DNA from 3 places in the Nonomuraea gerenzanensis genome. Region 3 is predicted to be linked to each of the others. Evidence: riboswitches for the same ligand, from Rfam matches in the RefSeq annotation. Region 3 holds a riboswitch; each other region holds the start of a gene.
What was found. Region 3 has a riboswitch for cyclic di-AMP ahead of LCN96_RS17670 (C40 family peptidase). Riboswitches for the same ligand answer to the same signal wherever they lie in the genome.
Positions count from the first base shown of each region.

Region 1: linked by a shared signal. The riboswitch ahead of LCN96_RS20355 (CHAP domain-containing protein) and the one ahead of LCN96_RS17670 (C40 family peptidase) in region 3 are both predicted to bind cyclic di-AMP.
Region 2: linked by a shared signal. The riboswitch ahead of LCN96_RS47825 (C40 family peptidase) and the one ahead of LCN96_RS17670 (C40 family peptidase) in region 3 are both predicted to bind cyclic di-AMP.

Region 1 is NZ_CP084058.1:4,274,856-4,281,840, forward strand. Features, by position in the region: gene LCN96_RS20340 (CGNR zinc finger domain-containing protein) at 1-523, opposite strand, end outside; gene LCN96_RS20345 (alpha/beta fold hydrolase) at 615-1,478, shown strand; gene LCN96_RS20350 (DUF6928 family protein) at 1,483-2,253, opposite strand; gene LCN96_RS20355 (CHAP domain-containing protein) at 2,429-3,136, opposite strand; cyclic di-AMP (ydaO/yuaA leader) riboswitch at 3,149-3,287, opposite strand; gene LCN96_RS20360 (Gfo/Idh/MocA family protein) at 3,412-4,365, opposite strand; gene LCN96_RS20365 (aldo/keto reductase) at 4,452-5,273, opposite strand; gene LCN96_RS20370 (hypothetical protein) at 5,372-6,316, shown strand; gene LCN96_RS20375 (DUF6716 putative glycosyltransferase) at 6,319-6,985, shown strand, end outside.
Region 2 is NZ_CP084058.1:10,271,192-10,278,176, forward strand. Features, by position in the region: gene LCN96_RS47800 (O-methyltransferase) at 1-449, shown strand, start outside; gene LCN96_RS47805 (aldo/keto reductase) at 457-1,440, shown strand; gene LCN96_RS47810 (Uma2 family endonuclease) at 1,523-2,062, shown strand; gene LCN96_RS47815 (branched-chain amino acid aminotransferase) at 2,093-3,190, opposite strand; gene LCN96_RS47820 (3-isopropylmalate dehydrogenase) at 3,417-4,454, opposite strand; cyclic di-AMP (ydaO/yuaA leader) riboswitch at 4,553-4,697, shown strand; gene LCN96_RS47825 (C40 family peptidase) at 4,830-5,363, shown strand; gene LCN96_RS47830 (SSI family serine proteinase inhibitor) at 5,422-5,820, opposite strand; gene LCN96_RS47835 (class I SAM-dependent methyltransferase) at 5,921-6,736, shown strand.
Region 3 is NZ_CP084058.1:3,672,247-3,679,231, forward strand. Features, by position in the region: gene LCN96_RS17645 (sensor histidine kinase) at 1-460, shown strand, start outside; gene LCN96_RS17650 (response regulator) at 457-1,119, shown strand; gene LCN96_RS17655 (phosphotransferase family protein) at 1,101-2,177, opposite strand; gene LCN96_RS17660 (NYN domain-containing protein) at 2,412-3,644, shown strand; gene LCN96_RS17665 (C40 family peptidase) at 3,729-4,703, shown strand; cyclic di-AMP (ydaO/yuaA leader) riboswitch at 5,073-5,235, shown strand; gene LCN96_RS17670 (C40 family peptidase) at 5,309-5,833, shown strand; gene LCN96_RS17675 (gluzincin family metallopeptidase) at 5,933-6,754, shown strand; gene LCN96_RS17680 (M48 family metallopeptidase) at 6,766-6,985, shown strand, end outside.

The DNA of each region.
Region 1 (6,985 bases), 600 kb from region 3:
CGACCCGGACCCGGTTGCCGCAGCGGGCCGCCGAGCACCAGCGGCGGCGCGGATGCGCGGGCAGGAACACCATCACGCAGTCGTCCGCCTCGCACTCGCGCACCCTGGTCACGGCCGGATCCGCCAGCAACTCGGCCGCCGCCTCGGCCAGCCAGGCCGCCAGCCGCACCCCGGCCTGGCCGTCGGCGCGGCGGCGGGTCGCGGTGACGGCCGCGCCGCTCCAGGACAGCTCGGTGATGGCGGGCGCGGCGCGCTGGGCCTCGTTGAGCGCCTCCAGGTCGGCCGCCGGTGGCTCGGTGCCGCGCCGGGCGTGGCCGAGGGCGCGGGCGGTGTGCTCACGCACGCGCCGCACGGCGGCCAGGTCGTCATGGGTCAGCTCACCGGTCGGCGGGAGCCGATCCGCTTGGAGCCGCAGCCAGCCTCGCAGGTCCTCGGGCGTCGCCAGCAGATCACCGACGGCTGTGCGGGTGTTCACCAGGTCCAGAGCCAGCGGCTCCCCGGTCAGCGCGTCGAGATCACTCATGTCTCTAATGCTACATGGCCGGGTTGACCCATTAGAAGAATTCACGCTATACCTAATGCATCATCCCGCCCCAAAGGAATTAGGAAGCCTGATGCTGCCTGAGATCACCCACCGGCACCTCGACATCGACGGCGTCCGCGTCTTCTACCGTGAGTCGCGCCCCGACCCCGCCGACGCCCCCGTGCTGCTCCTCCTGCACGGCTTCCCGTCCTCCTCACACCAGTTCCGCCGCCTGATGGACGCCCTCGGCAGCCGCTACCGGCTGATCGCCCCCGACTACCCAGGCTTCGGCCAAACCGAGACCCCGGACGGCTTCACCTACACCTTCGACCGCCTCGCCGACGTCACCGAGGGCTTCGTGCGCGCGCTCGGGCTCACCCGGTTCGCCATGTACGTCTTCGACTTCGGCGCCCCGGTCGGCTTCCGGCTGGCGGAGCGGCACCCGGAGTGGATCGCGGGGCTGGTGGTGCAGAACGGCAACGCCTACACCGAGGGCCTGTCCGACGGGGCACGGGACTTCGTCGCGCTGCGCCCGGAGACGCCGGGGGCCGAGGGGACGATCCGCGAGCTGCTCACCCTGGAGGGCACCCGCAGCCAGTACGAGACCGGCGTCCCCGACCCGTCCGTGATCGCCCCGGACGGCTGGACACTCGACCAGCACTTCCTCGACCTGCCCGGCCGGAAGGAGGCGCAGGTCGCGCTCGCCTTCGACTACCACTCCAACGTGGCCCGCTACGAGAGGTGGCAGGCGTGGCTGCGCGAGCACACGCCGCCCACGCTCATCACGTGGGGCAGCCACGACCCGTTCTTCCCCGAGCCGGGAGCGCGCGCTTACCTGCGCGACCTGCCCGAGGCGGAGCTGCATCTGTTCGACACGGGGCACTTCGCGCTGGAGACGCACCTGCCGGAGATCGCGCCGCTCATCGGCGGCTTCCTCGACCGGGTGTGGGGTTGATCCGTCAGCCCAAGTCGTCCCAGGTGACCTCCTTGACGGAGCCGTCGGGCTGGTAGCGGAAGATCCTGGGCTCGCCCATCTGCGCCGTCAGCTCCTCGGTCTGCGCGCGCCGCTCCTCGGGGGCCGGCCCGTCCGGGTCGATGACGGTGAAGCCGAGCAGCTCGACGTCCTCGGGCTCCGCGTCGTCCGGCTCGATCGAGCCCTCGATGGTGAAGCCCAGCAACTCGCGCAGCGCGTCCTCGCCGAGCTCCAGCGGGTGGAACGGCAGCGGGTACGGGCCCTCGTCCGGCCGGCCGGGCGTGGGCAGGACGGGGTGCTCGCCGTTCCAGTAGGGCAGCTCGAACGGGAAGGGGTCGCCGAGGTTCTCGATGACGCCGCTGTCGGGAGAGAGGCTGAGGGAGCGGATGAGGCGGCCGTCCTCCCAGACGGCGAAGGCCAGCCAGTCGACGACGCTGTGCATGGCGTGCAGGACGAGCCGGCGGCCCCTGCCGGCCTCGATGAGGTGGGCGGGGAGCTGCGACGGGTTGTCGATCATGAAGTGGTCGCAGCAGACGAGGTCCACGCCGGGGAAGCTGGTGGCGTAGGCGAGGTCCTCGGGTGGGCGGATGTGGTCGAGGAGGTTGCCGGGCTCGGCCTGTGTGATGTGCCAGCCGGGGAAGGACCGCTCGATCAGGGCCCTGGTGGCGGTCTCGTCCGGGCGGCCGGGGGTGCGCAGGAGGCGGGGGAGGGGGTTGCCGGGGGAGGAGTAGGCGATGACGCCGGTCTTGGCTCCCATGCGGGGCTCCTTCGGAGGCGGGTGCTCGGAAGAGGCAAAGTAGCGAGCCCGTCCGACAAAAGCCCGCGGCGGCGAAGCCCTGAGAACGCGACGAGCGCGCGTCCCCCAGGTGGGGACGCGCGCTCGTCGCGTCGCATGGAAGGCGGAGGCTCGTGCTCGCGCCTGGAACGTTCCGTCAGGAAGCGTACTGCGGGTAGCCGTAGCCGACGACCTGCGACTTCGGACGGATGCGCTCCTCGACCTTGCCGTTGCCGGTGTTGCCCTCGATCGTGGAGATGGTGCCGTTCTGGTTGTCCTTCACGACGAACCCGACGTGCTGGATGTCGCTCAGGCTCTTGCCGCCGTCCCAGGCGAAGAACACGACGGCGCCGGGCTTGGCGACGGTGCCGAAGCGGTCGTTGGCGGCGAACCACTTGGCGTGGGCGACGGTGTAGGCGTCCCAGCCGACCTGCGGGCGGGCGCCGGTCTGCTCGCCGACCCAGGAGACGAACATCGAGCACCAGGCGGCGTTCAGGTAAGCGGCGCGGTTGCCGCCGTCACGGGCGACGGTCTCGCCGGCGCGCTGCGAGGCGGCGTACCACTGCTGGAACTTGGTGCCGCCGCCGGCGGCGTTCTCGCTGGTGCCGACCTGGGCCTTGGCCATGGCCAGTACCTGGTCAGCGGTAACGTTGATCTTGGTCTCGGTACGGTCGTCCGCGCCCGCCTTGTGGGCGGCGATGGCGGTGGCCGGGTGCTTCGCGGCGGTGGCCGCGGCGACGCCGGTGGCGGTGTCGGCGTTGGCGGTCATGGCGTTGACGCCGAGGGCCGAGGCGATGACGGTGGCGCCGAGGGCGGCGCGGGCGATGTTGGTCTTCGAGACAGCGTTGAAACGGTGCTTGGCCATCGAGGGAGGTGCTCCTTGCTTCCATGCCGCTTACCGGGTTAGCTGACGGGCTCGGGCGTGGAAGCTGCCCTACGGCACCGGAGTGCCGATTCGCCCCAAAGACACATGGGTCCCCGGTTCCGCCAGGAGGCGGATTCAGCGGTCGCAGGACTATCCTGCGATTTGCGATCTTTCTTGCGATGGTCTGACATAGCCGGACAAACCGGACGTATGCCCCGAGTTGCCCCATAAGGTAATACATGAGGCAAGAGGATTACAAATCCATAAAAGCCCGGCTAGGCGAATTGCCTGCGAGCGTCGGCCAGAAGCCCCATCATGGCAAGGGATTCGTCAAGAGGCATGATCGAGGATTCGGTCCTGCCTTCGGCCGTGGCGGCGCGGACTTCGCGGAGCTCTCCGGCGTATCCGTTGTCCGCCGGATCGAGCACGTGCTCTTCCGGCTCCATGGAGGGCCCGGTGAGAACGATCCGCTGCGGAGCCCAGAACGGCGCCGGGATGTCCGCCCGCATCTGAGTACCTACAACACACGCCGTGTTCGGGTAATTCCCGAGCAATGAAGCGGCCACGAGAGCGTGTGCGCCGCCGGGGTAGAGCAACACGCCGGCCGCCTCCGCGTCCACCCCGCTCGGGGCCAGGGAGCCGGTGATGCGCAGGTCAGCGGGCATGCCGAGGAGCAGCTGGGCCAGCCCGAACGGGTAGATCCCCAGGTCGAGCAGGGCCCCGCCGCCCAGCTCCGGCGCCCACAGCCGGTGGGCGGGGTCGTAGGGCGCGGCGAAGCCGAACGTGGCCTGCACCGAGCGCAGCTCGCCGAAGCGCGGATCGGCCGCGATGAGCTGGATGAGCGGGTTGAACCGCGTCCACATCGCCTCCATCAGGAACACGCCCGCCTCGCGCGCCAGGCGCACCATCTTCTCCGCGTCGTCCACGGTGGCGGCCAGCGGCTTCTCGCAGAGCACGGCTTTACCCGCGGCGATGGCCGGCTCGGCCACCTGAAGGTGCTGCGCGTGCGGGGTGGCCACGTAGATCGCGTCCACCCCCGGGTCGGCGCACAGCTGCTCGTAGGAGCCGTACGCCGACTCCGCCCCCAGCGTGGCGGCCAGGGCCCGCGCCCTGGCCAGATCCCGTGAGCCGACGGCGGCCACCCGCATGCCGGGCTCCGCCGCGATGGCGGCCCCCACGGTACGGGCGATCCCGCCGGTGGCCGCAATTCCCCAAGTGAAGTCTCGCACCCGGAGATGTTATATGGGAGGTAAAGAGAGAGTTATGGGGGGATATGTAATTAAAGGCGTGGCGTCACAAATGTCACGCCCGTCACTCAGGTCATGTTGAACGTGTCGGGGTCCGGCCCCAGCCGCTGCCCCTTGTTCAGAGCCCCGATGGCCGACAGGTCCTCGGTGTCGAGGATGAAGTCGAACACGTCGATGTTCTCCGCGATCCGCGCGGGCGTCACCGACTTGGGGATCACCACGTTGCCGAGCTGCAGATGCCAGCGCAGCACGATCTGCGCGGGCGTCTTGCCGTACTTGCCCGACAGCACCGACAGCGCCGGGTCCGACAGCAGCCCCCTGCCCTGCCCCAGCGGGCTCCAGGCCTCGGTCAGGATGCCGTTGGCCTCGTGGAAGGCGCGCATCTCGCGCTGCTGCAGGTACGGGTGCAGCTCGATCTGGTTGATGGCGGGTGTGATGCCGGTCTCGTCCATGAGCCGGGTGAGCGTCCGCACCGTGAAGTTGGAGACCCCGATGGCCCTGGCGCGGCCGTCACGGTAGATCTTCTCCATCGCCTTCCACGCCTGCACGTACTTGTCCTGCTGCGGCACGGGCCAGTGGATGAGGAACAGGTCTATGTGGTCCAGGCCCAGCCTGGCGAGGCTCTCGTCGAAGGCGGCCTCGGCGCGGCCGTGGTCGCCGTTCCACAGCTTCGTGGTGACGAACACCTTCTCGCGCGGCAGGCCGCTGTCGCGCACGGCCCGCCCCACGCCCTCCTCGTTGCCGTAGGCGGAGGCGGTGTCGATGTGGCGGTAGCCGGCCTTGAGCGCGGTGGTGACGGCCTGCTCGGCCTCCTCGGCAGGGACCTGCCAGACCCCGTATCCGAGCTGCGGGATCTGCACGCCGTCGGTGTTGAGCATGAGCGAATTCATACCCTCCATTGTTCACGCCGCGTTTCTGAGGGCTTAAGGCGGTGGGGCTAGCTTGAAGCGGTCGTTAACGCGCCATCACCCCGCTGGGAGGGCAACGAGTGGTCGAACAGGCGTCGGCCTGGGTGGAGTCCCCGCTCCAGATGCTGTGCGCCGTCGAGGCCCACCACGCCGGGCTTCTCGGCCCCGAGACGGCTGTCGTGCCACGGGCGGGCCTGCGGCCGCTGAAGGCCACGCGGCGCGAGCTGCGCTCGCTGGGACTGCCGGACGGGCTGGTGCTGGCCGAGCCGCGCGAGCGCATGCCCAGGCGCGTGCAGGCCGTGGGGGACGCCTTCTCCGGCAAGGTGCAGCTGCGCTGGCTCACCTCCCGGCCGGGCCGCATCGTCATCGTGGATGACGGGCTGGCCACGCTGCGGCTGCTCGAACTGCTCGCCGCGGGCCCGTACCGGCCGCTGCTGCGCGCCCGCGCCCACCCCACCAGGCTGCGCTCGGCGCTCGGCCTGGCGGCGGCGCTGCGGCTGCGGTACAGCAAGGTGTCGGTCTTCACCGCCCTGAGCGTGGACGACAAGCTGGCCGAGGCCGTCCGCCAGGCCGGCGTCGACCTCGTCCGCCACGACTTCGCCTGGCTGCGGGCCCAGCCGCCCAGCGCCCAGGGCCCGGCCGAGCGCACGGTCGTGCTCGGCACCTCCCTGGTCCGCAACGGCCTGGTGCACCGCGACCACTACCTGCGCTGGCTGACCGACCTCGCCGCGCGCGAGCCGCTGGCCTACTACCCGCACCGCCGCGAGGACCCCGTGGACGTCGCCCTGATCCGGGAGCGCCCCGGCATCACCGTCCACGACGCAGGCGTGCCCGCCGAGCTGACGCTGCGCGGCCTGGACCCGGGCCAGCGCGTGCTCAGCCTGCCCTCGACGGCGATCACCTCGCTGCGGGTGCTGCTCAGCCCGCGCGGCGTCGCCGTCGAGCCCGTGGACGTTCCCGATGACTGGTGGACCAGCAGGGCGGCCCCCGCCCTGCGATCGCATTTGACCGGAGTGTCCAGTTGAAAGTGTTGGCGGTCGCCGACTCCGACTCGTATCTGAAATGGGCGGCCTGCCTGCTCGGTGACCTGCCTCCGGGCTGCGTCACGGAGCTGGTCGTGGTGCGCACGCCGATCGCCCCGTCCCCGGAGCAGATCGCGGCGGCGGTGAACGGCAGGGCGGCAGACCCGCCGCCGGTGCTGTCGGCGCGGTCCGTGCGGCGGCTGGCCGAGCGGACGCAGCCCGACGTGATCCTCGTGGCCTGCACGGGCCCCGTGGTGGACGTGCTGGTGGCCGAGGTGCTCGACGGGCTGCGCCCGCGGCCGGTCTTCGTCAGCGGGCTGCCCGGCATCTCGGTGCCTGCCACGGAGAAGGCGTGGATCTTCCGCAGCGGCTGCGACCTGTTCGTGGTGCACAGCGAGCGCGAGGTGGCCGAGTTCTCCCTGATCGCCGCCAGGCTCGGCGGGGGAGGGGCGGTGGGCCTGGCCCGGCTGCCGTTCCTGCGGCCCGAGCCGACCGCCGCGGGCGGCAACCGGGTCGTGTTCGCCACCCAGGCCAAGGTGCCCAGGGAGCGCGAGCAGCGCGAGCGGATCCTGCTGTCGCTGGCCGAGCTGGCAGGGCGGCGGCCCGACCTCGACGTGGTGGTCAAGCTGCGCGCCCTGGAGGACGAGCGGCAGACGCACAACGAGCGCTTCC
Region 2 (6,985 bases), 5.4 Mb from region 3:
AGGTGGGAACGTTCACCGGATATTCGTCCATCTGCATCGCGCGCGGGCTGTCGGGCGGCACGTTGCACTGCTTCGACGTCAGCGAGAAGTGGACCTCCATCGCCCGCCGCTACTGGCACGAGGCGGGGGTGGAGGACCGCGTGACGCTGACGCTCGGGCCGGCCGCCGACACGCTCGCCGCCTTCGACCAGCCGATCGACCTGGCCTTCCTGGACGCCGACAAGCAGAGCTACCCGGTCTACTACGAGCTGCTGATGGACCGGCTGCGGCCCGGCGGACTGATCCTGGCGGACAACACGCTGCGCAGGGGCTGGGTGGCCGATCCCGCGCACGAGGAGCCGACGACGGTGCAGATCCGGCAGTTCAACGACCTGGTGATGGCGGACCCCCGGGTGACCGTGCTGACCCTGCCCGTCGCCGACGGGATGACGATGATCAGGAAGGGGTAGCGCGACCATGAGATCCCGCACGCTCGGACGGCACGGCCCGGCGGTCTCGGCGCTGGGCTTCGGCGCGATGACGCTGGCGCCCCGCGTCTACACCGAGGTCAGCGAGCAGGAGGCCACCGGCGCCCTGCTCGCCGCGCTGGACGCGGGCATCACCCTGATCGACACCGCCGACATCTACGGCGCCGGATACAGCGAGAGCCTGATCGGGCGGGTGCTGCGCGGGCGGCGCGAGGAGGTGGTGCTGGCCACCAAGTTCGGTGGCAACGCCGACGAGCGGGGCCGGCTGCGGCCTGGCCTCGGCCGTCCCGCCTACGTACGGACGGCGCTGGAGGCCAGCCTCACCCGGCTCGGCACCGACCACGTGGACCTGTACTACCTGCACCGCCTCGACCCGACCACCCCCGTCGAGGAGACCATGGGCGCCCTGGCCGAGCTGGTCCAGGAGGGCAAGATCCGCCACGCCGGCCTGTCGGAGGTCTCCCCCGCCACGCTCAGGCGGGCCTGCGCCGTGCACCCGGTGGCCGCCCTCCAGACCGAGTACTCCCTGCTCAACCGGGCCCCGGAGAAGGAGGTGCTGCCGGCCTGCGAGGAGCTGGGGGTCGGCTTCGTCGCCTACAGCCCGCTGGGCCGGGGCCTGCTCGGCGGCGTCGTACGGACCCGGGCCGACCTCGGGGCCGGCGACTGGCGGCGGGGCAACCCGCGCTTCCAGGAGGGCAACCTGGACCGCAACGTGGCGCTGACGGACGCCGTGGCGGCCCTGGCGGCCGAGTGCGGGCTGTCGGTGGCCCAGCTCGCCCTGGCCTGGCTCGTGCACCGGGGCACGGTGCCTATCCCGGGCACGACCAGGGCCGCGAACGTACGTGCCAACGCGGCCGCCGCCGAGGTGCGGCTGGACGAGGAGACCGTGCGGCGGCTGGAGGCGCTGGTGCCGCCGGAGGCCGTGGCGGGCGAGCAGGGGGACGAGGGTTACCTGAGCAGGATCGACCGGTAAATCCGCGGGCCGCACGCCCTGTATTCACACCCCCGGCCCGGCATACGCTCGGTCACTCCGCCCGAAGAAAGGATGCAGCGCCATGGCCGCTCCGCTCGAAGAGCGATTCCGAACTGTGCGTGAATTGCATCCCGAATATCGGGTCGAAACGGTGCGGGGCCGGATCGTGGTCAACGAGGCGGGCACCTGGCAGCACAACATGTCGCTGTTCCGGGTGCTGCGCGCGCTGCTCGGCCCGACCGTCGAGCGGGGCTGGCAGATCTGGCCGAACATCACCATCCACCTGGGCCGGCAGGCCGATCGGTACATCCCCGACCTGACGGTGGTGCCGCAGTCGCCGCGGCTGCACAAGGAGTACGCGGTGCACGGGGATTCGACGCTGCTGCTCGTCGACATCGTTTCCTCCGGCAGTTCCTACGACGATTACTACGTCAAACCGTGCGGTTACTCGCCGGCCGGGGTGCCGCTTTATCTCATCGTCGATCCGGCGCAGCAGACGGTGCGGCTGCACAGCGAGCCCGGTGGCCGCGCATACGGCCGGGAAACGATCGCGAGCGTCGCCGAGCCGCTGTTCCTGCCGGCGCCGTGGGAATTGTCGCTGCATATCGGCGAATTCTGGTGAGCCCGCCGCACGGCGGGCTCACCGGGAGGATCAGCCGATCTTGTGGATCCAGTCGTGGGTGTCGGGGCGGGCGCCGTACTGGATGCCGACGAGCTCCTCGCGCACCCGCATCGTCACCGGGCCGGGCGTGCCGTCGGCCACGGTCCACGAGCGGTCGGCGCCCTTGACCGTGCCGACCGGCGTCACCACGGCCGCCGTGCCGCACGCGAACACCTCGGTGAGGTCGCCGGAGGCGCTGGCCTGCTGCCACTCGTCCACCGTGATGAGCCGCTCCTCGGTCTCCAGCCCCAGGTCGCCGGCCAGCTCCAGGATCGACTCGCGGGTGATGCCGGGCAGCAGGGTGCCGGTGAGCGAGGGGGTGACGAGCTTGTCGCCGAAGACGAAGAACAGGTTCATCCCGCCCATCTCCTCGACGTAGCGGTGCTCCTGTGCGTCCAGCCAGACCACCTGGTCGCAGCCGTTCTCCACCGCCTGCCGCTGCGCCACGAACGCCGCGGCGTAGTTGCCGCCGCACTTGGCGAAGCCGGTGCCGCCGGGGGCGGCGCGGGTGTACTCGGTGGACAGCCAGACGGAGACGGGCTTGATGCCGCCGGTGAAGTACGAGGCCGCCGGCGAGGCGATGACCATGTACTTGTACGTCTTCGACGGGTAGTTGACGCCCAGCCCCGCCTGAGTGGCGATCATGAAGGGGCGCAGGTAGAGGCTGTGGCCCTCGGTGGTGGGCACCCACTCCTTGTCGGTCTGGACGAGCAGCTCCAGCGACTCAACGAACGTCTCCTCCGGCAGCTCCGGCATCGCCATGCGGGCGGCCGAGCGGTTGAAACGGCCGGCGTTGGCGTACGGGCGGAACGTCACGATCGAGCCGCTGATCTGCCGGTAGGCCTTCAGGCCCTCGAACAGCTCCTGCGCGTAGTGGAAGACCGAGGTGGCGGGGTCGAGCGAGAGCGGGCCGTACGGCATGAGCCGGGCGTCGTGCCAGCCCTCGCCCTCGGTGTAGTCGATCGAGATCATGTGATCGGTGAACGTCTGCCCGAACCCCGGGTTCGCCAGTACCTGCTCCCGCTCGGCCGCGGTGCGAGCGTGGTCGGATAGCTGCACGTCGAAGCTGAGCTTCGGAGCGATGGTCATGACGGCGGTCCTTCTCTCTACGGTCTACCGAAATCTACCGGAATCCGGTCACCCGTCCGGGAGCTGTCGCTTCCGCATGGGCGGTTCGTACTTCCTATTGTCTCGCTATATGGGATGGCAAGCGGCGGATGGGGTGGTTGGCCCGATTACCGCCTTGACCTGGGAACACGAAAACGCGCCCGGCAGTCCTCCTCGGACCGCCAGGCGCGTACGGGGCTAGGCGGTCCTAGCCGGATACTCGCGCGGTGATGTCGTCGCCGATCTCGCTGGTGCTGCGGCCGGCCCGGCGCTCGGTGATGTCGTCGGCGACCGCCCGCTCGACCCTGGCCGCCTCGTCGTGCAGGCCGAGGTGGTCGAGGAGCATGGAGACCGACAGGATCGTCGCGGTGGGGTCGGCCTTGCCCTGGCCGGCGATGTCGGGGGCGCTGCCGTGCACCGGCTCGAACATGCTGGGCGCCGCGCCCTCGGGGTTGATGTTGCCGCTGGCCGCCAGGCCGATGCCGCCGGCGATGGCCGCGCCGAGGTCGGTGATGATGTCGCCGAACAGGTTGTCGGTGACGACCACGTCGAAGCGCTCGGGCTGGGTCACGAAGAACATGGAGGCCGCGTCGATGTGGCAGTAGTCGGTGGTGACCTCGGGATACTCCCCTGCCACGCGGTCGACCGTGCGCTGCCACAGGTCGCCGGCGAAGGTGAGCACGTTCGTCTTGTGGACGAGGGTCAGCTTCCTGCGCGGGCGGGACTTGGCCTTGTCGAAGGCGTAACGCACCACGCGCTCGACGCCGTGGGCGGTGTTGAGCGACTCCTGGGTGGCGATCTCGTGCGGCGTGCCGCGCCGCATGACGCCGCCCGTGCCGGCGTAGAGGCCCTCGGTGCCCTCGCGGACCACGATCATGTCGATGTTCGCGGTCGGCGTGTCGGCCAGCGGGGTCGCCACGCCGGGGAAGAGCTTGACCGGCCGCAGGTTGACGTAGTGGTCGAAGGCGAACCTGAGCCGCAACAGCAGGTCGCGCTCCAGGATGCCGGGGGGCACGCTGGGGTCGCCGATGGCGCCGAGCAGGATCGCGTCGTAGCCGCGCAGCTCTTCGAGCACCGCGTCCGGGAGCGTCTCACCGGTACGGTGATAGCGGGCGGCCCCCAGGTCGTAGTGGGTGGGCTCGATCTTCGTGCCTACTGCCTCAAGGACCTTGAGCCCTTCGGCGACGACCTCGGTGCCGATGCCATCCCCAGGGATGACGGCCAGGCGGATGTTACGCGACTCCATGACGGCAACCATACCGGCTCGTCTCGCCTGACGAACACACCATCTCACCTCGCGGACGTCCGGTTTGGGGGGATTGCGACCTTTTGACCGTTTCGTTAGAGTCCGTCGAGCCTAATCCGCGCAGCAGCTGCGTGGAGCCGGGGACCCATCTTTCCCCCCGGGGCGAATCGGCGGTATCGCCGTAGGGCTGTCTTCCAGGCCCGAGCCCGTCAGCTAACCCGGTCGGCCGCATGGAAGGACAGTCTTCTGTCTCGCATCGCCATCGTCCTGGCAGCGGCGTCTGCCGGACTCATCCTGGCCACCCCGGCCGCACAGGCAGCCACCGGCGACAACCTCGCCGCCAAGCCCGCCGAGCCCGTCAAAACCGTCAAGTCCGTGAAGTCCTGGAAGTCCGTGAAGTCCGTCACCGACAAGGACGACACCACCCTCACCGGCGCCGAGATCAAGCGCATCAGGCTGGCACAGGCGCCCAAGCCCGCATGGAAGGTCGCCCTCGACTTCGCCATGACCAAGCGCGGCATCCCCTACGTCTGGGGCGGGACCAGCGACTCGGGTTACGACTGCTCGGGGCTGATGCTCCGGGCGTACGAGAAGGCCGGCATCGACCTGCCCCGCACCGCCCGCGAACAGTACGGGGCGTTCTCCAGAAAGATCGACTGGACGGAGCTGGAACCCGGCGACCTGGTGTTCTTCAGCAACCTGGGTCACGTCGGAATGATCTCCAAGCCCGGCTACATGGTGCACGCGCCGCACTCGGGCGACGTGGTGAAGGAGGAGAAGCTGTCGAGCTGGCGCAGGCAGGCCTTCGTCGGCGCGGTCCGGCCCGACCCCAAGGGCGTGCGCCGGTGGGCCCAACTGCTGGAGGAGCGCCGCGAGCCCGTCCCCGCCTCGCTGACCGCCACCCTCTGAGCACTACCGGAAAGAGCCAGGGCGGCCCCGCTTTCCCCCGCGGGGCCGCCCGTCCCGCTCAGCCGACCCTGGGCACGATCGGGGCGGCCAGCCGCTCCGCGAAGCACGGGTTCGGATAGTCCTCGGCGAAGTCCTTGGGCTCGCCGCGATAGTCACCCCTGATCTGCACGTGCACCGGGTCGAAGATCTTCGGGCACGGCTCGCCTGGCTGGAACCTGAGGCGGTCCAGGTCGCCGCCGAAGTCGTCCAGCATGCCGCAGGCGGCTCGCGGGTCGGGGTGGATGCCGCCCGCCGGACCGCAGGTCAGGATCCACTGCGCGGTGCTGCCGGCGTGGTGGGTGGTGATGCGCAGGTAGGACTCCTGCGCCTGGGCGGGCGCTGCCAGCAGCGCAGCCGCGGACAGAGCGGGCAGGGCGACGGTCACGGCACGACGGATCACGCTCAGGGAAGCGCGCATGGGGGAACCTCCTGCATGGGTGAATACGCAGAGCGACGTTACCAACACTCTCCGTATCCACAGGGGCAGGTCTTCGTACCCTGGGCGTACCGTGTCGGGTATGTCCCCCGAGAAGGTGCACCTGACCGAGGAGAAGGCCACTCTCCTCGCCACCCTGTACGGCAGGGCCCTCGACGCCCGATCCCCGCACCCCATCCTCGGCGACCGGCTGGCGGCCGAGACGATCGAGCGGATCGACCACGACTTCGGCAGCACCGGGCTCGACGCCAAGATGGCCAGGGCCGTGGCACTGCGGGCGCGCCTGGTCGACCGGTGGGCGGGCGAGTTCCTCGCCGCGCGCCCGGACGCGACCGTGCTGCACCTGGGCTGCGGGCTCGACACCCGCGTCCACCGCATGGACCCGCCGCCGTCCGTGCGCTGGTACGACGTGGACTACCCGGAGGTCGTCGAGCTGCGCCGGCGGTTGTTCCCCGAGCGGCCGGGCCACACCCTGATCGGGACCTCCGTCACCGACCTCGGCTGGCTGGAGCAGGTGCCCGCGGACGCCCCCGCGCTGGTCGTGGCGGAGGGCCTGTTCTACTACCTCGACCCGGTGCAGGGCCCGGCGCTGGTGCGGGCGATCGTGGACCGCTTCCCCGGCGGCGCCTTCGTCTTCGACGCCCTGAGCCCGCTCGGGCTGCGGCTGCAACGGCTCAACCGGCCGGTGCGCAAGGCGGGGGCGACGATGCACTGGGCGATCGACGGCCCCGCCGAGCTGCTGGCCATCCATCCAGGGCTGCGCTGCCTGGAGGCGCTGAGCGCGTTCGACATCGACGGCTTCAACCGCCTGTCGGCCACGCACCGGGCGGTGGGCACGATCATCAAGCTCGTGCCCGCGCTGCGGCGGACGGCGGTCTTCTACCGGCTCGAATTCTGAGGGGCGCCGCCGTTGTCGCGGCGGTCCAGCGCGGTCTGCAGGGCCTCGGCGGCCTCGTCCTGCTGCTCTTCCGTACGGTTCCAGGCATACATGTCGTACATGTGACTCAGCTCATCTCGCGGACGCGTTTCCAGTGGGAAGCCGGACTCCGGTCGCGAATCCGACCGGGCCTGATCTCGTGGTCCGGGTCACGGACCGGACGAAAGGGACTTATTGGCCGACACAACGCCGCTCTCCGCGGCGGGTCGT
Region 3 (6,985 bases):
CGGCGACGGCGGCACGGTGCCGGAGCGGCCGCAGCCGACGCTCGCCGATCTGCCCGCGCTGGTCGAGGAGTGCCGGCACGCGGGCATGGACGTGCGGCTCGACCTGCGGGCCGACGGCGCGCCCGCGGGGCTGGGGCGCAACCTCTACCGCATCGTGCAGGAGGCGCTCACCAACGCGCGCAAGCACGCGGGCGGGGCGCCCGTGACCGTCACCGTCGAGGGTGCGCCGGGCAGGCGGTTGTCGGTGGAGGTGCGCAACCCGCTGGGGCTGCGGCACGGGGCGCGCCTGCCCGGGGCGGGCGCGCGCATCCCGGGGGCGGGTGCCGGGCTGATCGGGCTGACCGAACGGGCGGAGCTGGCGGGCGGCAGGCTGGAGCACGGCGCCACGCCGGAGGGGGAGTTCCTGGTACGCGCCTGGCTGCCGTGGCCGGTGGAGACGACTCGGGAGGACGACGCATGACCGCTGACGAGCCGATCAAGGTGCTCATCGTGGACGACGACGCGATGGTGCGCGCCGGGCTGTCGATGATCCTCGGCGGCGTGGCCGACATCGAGATCGTCGCGGAGGCGGGCGACGGCTCGGAGGTGCCGCCGCTGGTGGGCGAGCACCGGCCCGACGTGGTGCTGATGGACATCCGGATGCCCGGCATCGACGGGCTGACCGCCACCGAGACGCTGCGCCGCACGCCGGAGCCGCCCGAGGTGGTAGTGCTGACCACGTTCCACGCCGACGCGCACGTGCTGCGGGCGCTGCGGGCGGGGGCGGCCGGGTTCCTGCTGAAGGACATCGCGCCGGGTGACCTCGTGCAGGCGATCAGGAAGGTGGCCGCGGGCGAGCCGATCCTCTCGCCGGCGGTGACGCGGCAGCTGATCACCCATGTCTCCGACGGCGGGGTGGGGGAGCGGGGCGAGCGCGCCAGGAAGCTGCTCGACCGGCTCAGCGAGCGGGAGCGCGAGGTGGCCACGGCCGTCGGGCAGGGCAAGTCCAACGCCGACATCGGGCGCGAGCTCTACATGAGCGTGCCCACGGTCAAGGCGCACGTCTCGCGCATCCTCACCAAGCTGGGCCTCAACAACCGGGTCCAGGTGGCGCTGCTGGTCTACGACGCCGGCTCGTAGCCCGCCAGCAACTGCTCGATGGTGGCCCGGTGCAGCACCAGGTCGTCGGGGTCGTCCGGCAGGGGCAGCTCGCCGAAGCGGATCCGGCGCTGCCAGATCCTGGCCATGATGACGCCGTGCCGCAGGGCGGCGTACATCTCGTAGAAGTCCAGGTCGCGGGGCTCGTAGCCGGTCAGCTCGCGGTAGGTCGCGCAGATGTCCTCGCGCCGCATGAACTCCGGCATGCCGGGCAGGCCGGCGCCGATCGTGATGTCCTGGAAGAACCGGTGCAGGAAGATCATCCAGGAGAGGTCCAGCTCGGGCGGGCCGACGGCGGCCATCTCCCAGTCGAGCACCGCGACCGGGTCGAAGCCCCGGTACATCACATTGCCGACCCTGGCGTCGCCCCAGGTCAGCACGTCGGGGCCGGGGTCGTCCGGCCAGTGCGCCTCCAGCCAGCCGAACGCCCGCTCCAGCAGCGGGATCCGGTGCTCGCCGTGCGCCCACTCGTAGTAGGCGCGCTGCGCCTCGACGTGCGCGCGCAGCCCCGCCCTGCCGAACGGGGCCAGGTCCTGCGGGGTGAACGCGGTGCGGTGCAGCGCGGCCACGACGCCCACGGTGGCGTCCTGCAGCCGCCGCTGGTCGGCGGGGGAGGCGTCGTGCAGCCAGCCGCCGAACGTGTACGGCATCACGTCGGGCGGCACCTCACCCTCGGCCCGCTCCATGACGAAGAAGGGCGTGCCCAGCGGGCCGGGGTCCGGCTCGAACCACAGGGCCCTGGGCGCTGGGATCCCAGCTTTTTCCCTGGCCAGCCGCATGATGTGAAACTGGGCCCGCAGATCGTAGGAGGGAAAGACGGGAACGGCTTCCACCGCAGGTGCCAGCCTGGCCACGCAGCGCGTACTGCGCCCGTCCCAGGTGGCGGTGAAGAACAGAGTCTCGCTTGACAGGCCGTTTTCCGACGGTCTGGACATCTCGGACACCGAGACGGTCGCGCCGACGCGGGCGCTGAGCCAGACGGTGGCACGTTTCCGCAGTTCTTCCAGGTCGCGAGTGGAAGTGCGCAACTGTTCCGGCACGAGGGGCCTCCCGGTTGGACATGTGCCCTTCGTCAGTCGTATACCCCCTAGCAAGCGCTTGTCCATACAGGGGCGGCCGTTACGGTCAGGTACGCAACAGCCGTACCCTTGTCTGAAAGGGCATGTCACGAAGGGACAAGTGGGATGAGTTCAGCGGGTGAAGGCCTGTCTCGCCCGCTTCCCGAGCAGGTGCGGCTCAATGTCGTGGATCTGGCCTCCCAGGTTCTCGGCACGATGCCCACTGCCACCATCCCGCCACCGCTGCGCGGCATCGCCAAGTTCGACCCCCGCAAGCGGGCCAAGCTGGGGGGCGCGCCGATCGCGGCGCAGCTGGAGAACGACAAGAAGTTCCGCGAGCTGGTCGCCGAGTCGGTGGCCGCCGGGTGGCCGGAGCTGGTCGCGTCGCTGGCCGAGGGCAACGTGCCCCCGGCCGCCGACCCCGTGCTCGTGGCCGCGGCGGCGTACCTGACCAGGCCGCCCGGCTGGGCGGAGATGATCGAGACCGCCCGCGCCGACCTGGAGCAGTCGGCGGTGGCCGCCGAGGACCACGAGCGCGAGGAGACGGTCACGCGGCTGCGCGAGCAGCTCGCCGCGCAGAAGAGCGCGGCCAAGGAGGAGGTCGACCGGCTGCGCGAGCAGCTCAAGGCGGCCCGCGCGGAGAACTCCGACCTGCGCCGCAAGCTGCACGACGCCCGCGAGCGGGCCAAGGCCGCGGCGCGGCGGGCCGAGGAGACCGAGCGGGCGGCGGAGGAGGCCAGGTCGGCCGCCACGGCGGCGGGCAGCGCCGGCGAGTCCGAGCTGCGCCGGCTGCGCGAGCGGCTGGCCGACGTGGAGAAGCAGCTCGAGGCCTCGCGCCGGGCCGCCCGCGAGGGCAGGAGCATCGAGGACGCCCGCATCAGGGTGCTGCTCGACGCGCTCCAGGACGCCTCGGCGGGGCTGCGCCGCGAGCTGGCCCTGCCCACCACGATCAGCCGGCCCGCCGACTCGGTCGCGGCGGTCACCGGCGAGCGGCCCGGCGTGCGCGGGGTGCCCGCGCGGGCCCTGGCCGACGACGACCCGCAGCTGCTCGACCAGCTCCTCGCGCTGCCGCAGGTGCATCTGATCATCGACGGCTACAACGTCACCAAGACCGGCTACGGCACCCTCACCCTCGCCGACCAGCGCACCCGGCTGATGACCTCGCTGGGCGGGCTGGTGGCGCAGACCAGGGTCGAGGTGACCGTGGTGTTCGACGGGGCGGAGCTCAACGCGCCCGTGCAGGTGGTGGCGCCGCGCGGGGTGCGGGTGCTGTTCAGCGCGCCGGGCGAGATCGCCGACGACCTCATCCGCCAGCTCGTCCGCGCCGAGCCGTCCGGCCGGGCCATCGCCGTGGTCTCCTCCGACCGCGAGGTGGCCGAGTCCGTCAGGCGGATGGGTGCCAGACCCGTTCCGTCTGGTTTGCTGCTGCGCCGGCTCGGCCGCGCGTAAATTACGAATTGGTAGGTTTGGCGTTACCCCGCCTGCCACTTCTGTACTATTTCGCCCCAGGTGTAATCCCTGGGAGGCGATACAGTGAGGTTTGGCCGGGTGCCGGTGGCCGCGGGTCTCGCGTTCGGACTGGTGCTGTACCCGACGGGAGCTGCCCTCGCTGATCCACGGCCTACGCTGGCGCAGGCCAAGGCGAAGCTGGAGAAGCTGAACGACAAGGCCGACAAGGTCGTCGAGCAGTTCAACCAGGCCAACGAGCGCTACAAGAAGGCCAAGAGCACCTACACGAAGCTGAACGACAGCTACAAGCGCAAGCTTGAGACGGTCGCGGACCTTCGTGCGCAGGTGATCGGGATGGCCGTCGAGAGCTACAAGCTCGGCGAGGACGTCACCTCCTGGCCCGGCCTCTTCAACTCCGACAACCCCAACGCCATGCTCTCCGGCTGGGCCGTGGCCGGGCAGCTCTCGCAGGAGCGGGCCGAGAAACTGGCCGTCTTCGACCGCGAGAACAAGGGCCTGAAGGCCGAGCGCGACAAGGCCGAGGTGGCGCTGGACGAGGCGGACGAGGAGCGCGACGCCGTCGAGAAGGAACGCGCCGAGATCCGCAAGCTGATCGCCCAGCAGAAGAAGCTGCTGGACAGGCTGGGGGCCTACAACCCCGGCAACCCCAACAGCACGGGCATCAAGTACACCGGGCCCGCCTCGGGCAGCGCCGCCGCGGCGCTGCGGTTCGCGTACGCGCAGGTGGGCAAGCCGTACATCTACGGCGGTACGGGGCCGCGCGGCTACGACTGCTCCGGCCTCACGCAGGCGGCCTGGGCGGCGGCAGGGGTGTCACTGCCCCGGACGACGTGGCAGCAGTGGGCCTGGGGCGCCAGCCGGAAGGTGGACCTGAACGACCTGCAGCCCGGCGACCTGATCTTCAGCGAGGGGCTCGGGCACGTCAGCATCTACGCGGGGAACGGGCAGATCGTGCACGCGCCGCAGACGGGTGACGTCGTCAAGGTCGTCAAGCTCTCCTCCTACGGGCGCTCCCTGGTCGGCGCCGTCCGCCCGTAGCCTGCCGTCTACGATTCGGCGTCGTAGATCCGTCGGGAGCGCTCCCAGTGGCGTTGCTCACGTTTGAAGTGTGTCAAATGTGACTTAAGTGACTTTTGGGACCTGACAATCAAGGCGTTCGCGAAGTGTGAGCAGGGTCACATTATGGTAACAGAACCTGGTGTTCCAGCAGGGGTTTCGACCTTGACTCCACTCCTTGTCTGATCTTTACAACCTGACTCACCTTTTGCCGTTCCTTGACCTTTCGGCGTAGCTTCTGGCGTCGTCGCGGTGAACAAGCCATGGCTCCGCGAACCGGCATCGGTCCCTCCCGATGTGAGAGATAAGAATCCGCCGGCCGCTCCCGACATCCCCAATCGACACGATCGGGCATGCGGCCTGCCGAATCCGTGCAGCCAGGAGGCACGGAGCCGGGGACCCAGCGATCCCAGTTCCCCAGGGATCAGGGGTGAATCGGCGCGCCATCGCGCCGTAGGGCGACTTCCAGGCCCGAATCCGTCAGCTAACCCGGTAGGCGTTCGTGGAAGACTCAAGGAGCAATCCTGTCCAGTCCCCTGCAGAACCCCCGCCTGTCCCGCCTTGCCCTGAGTGGCGTAGCACTCACGATGACCGTGACGGCCGGAGGTCTGGTCCTCCATGCCCCCACGGCTCAGGCGGCGACGACGAGCGACACGGCCGCCCTGACGACGGTGAAGGCGGAGACCACCGCCAAGACGTCCAAGAAGGCCACGGCAGCCCAGCGAGGGGCAGCCAAGCTCGCTCGGCAGCAAGCCAAGGCCCGCAGGGCCGTCTCTGTGGCCAAGAACCAGATCGGTGACCCGTACAGGTACGGAGGCACAGGGCCTGGTTCGTTTGACTGCTCCGGTCTCGTCCAGTTCGCCTGGAAGAAGGCCGGGGTCAAGCTCCCGCGCGTGGCGAGCAGCCAGTTCGCCCGCACCAGGCACAAGGTCTCCTGGCGCAAGCTGCGGCCCGGTGACCTGATGTTCTTCAGCGGGCTCGGCCACGTGGGCATGTACGTCGGCAAGGGCAAGATGATCCACTCGCCACGGACAGGCGAGCGGGTACGCATCGACAAGCTGAGCGGATGGCGCCGATCGTCCTTCGTCGGCGCGGTTCGTCCCGGCATGTGAAGAAGCCCCGTCCGGATTCTTGGAGGATTTCCTGGATTCGGACGGGGCTCTCGCACGTTCGGCGCCCGCACCAGGGCAGGGGCACTACGATCGGGCATCGTGTTCGAGCAGGTGAGCCGGCGAGCCGTGGTGGCGGGCCTGCTGCTCCTGCTTCCCGCCGCGGCCACTCCGCCGCCGGGTTCCCCCATCCTGCCTCCCGAGCTGCGCGACCTGTGGCCGGGACGGCCCGCGGCGGTCAGCCGCGGCGCCCGCGCCACCGTGGCGGGCCCGGCCACCGCGCCGCCCGGCCTGCTCGACGAGCTGGCACGCAGGGCCGACAGCGCGGGCAGGCGGGTCTCGGCCGTCCTCGGCAGGCCCGTACGCCCCCTCGTCGTCGTGCCGGAGTCCAGCCGCGACGCCGCCCGCCTGGCCGGGGTCGGCCGGGTAGACGGGCTGGCCGCCGTGGCCGACGGCCGGCGCGTGATCGTCGTGCCCGAGCCGTTCGCCACGCTCACCCCCACCGGCAGGGACGTCGTCCTGACCCACGAGCTGACCCACGTCGTGGCGGGCACCGACGGCCTGCCCGTCTGGCTGTACGAGGGGTTCGCCGACTACGTCGGCTACCGCGACGCCGGGCTGCCCGTGGCGACGGCCGCCGCCGAACTGGCGGCCGAGGTGCGGGCCGGGCGGCTGCCGAGCGCTTTGCCCGGGCCTGCGGCTTTCGCGGCGGACGGGCGTGACCCGGACCGGCTCGCCCGGGCGTACCAGGAGGCCTGGCTGGCGTGTCGCTTCCTCGCTGACCGGTTCGGTGAGGGGACCCTGGTGAGGCTCTACCGTGCGGCCCAGGCCGGAGGCGTCGATCGGGCGCTCGCCTCGCTGGGGCTCTCCGTCGCCACGCTGACCGCACGGTGGCGCGCGTACGTGCGGGAGCGGCTCGGATGAGGGGGAGGCAGATGAGCGATCGAGAAGACACTGACGACGCGGCACGGGAAGGCGAGGTGACGGACGGCGCGCTGGCGGCCGTGGGCGCGGCCGGCCATCCGGAGGAGGACACGGCACGGAGCGAACGCACCGCTCACGGAGAGGCGGGCGCCGGGGAGGCGCTGAGCGGCTCCGGCGGCTCCCGGGAGGCGTCGAGCGGCCGGGGCGCGGGCGAGCACTGGGGCGACGCGG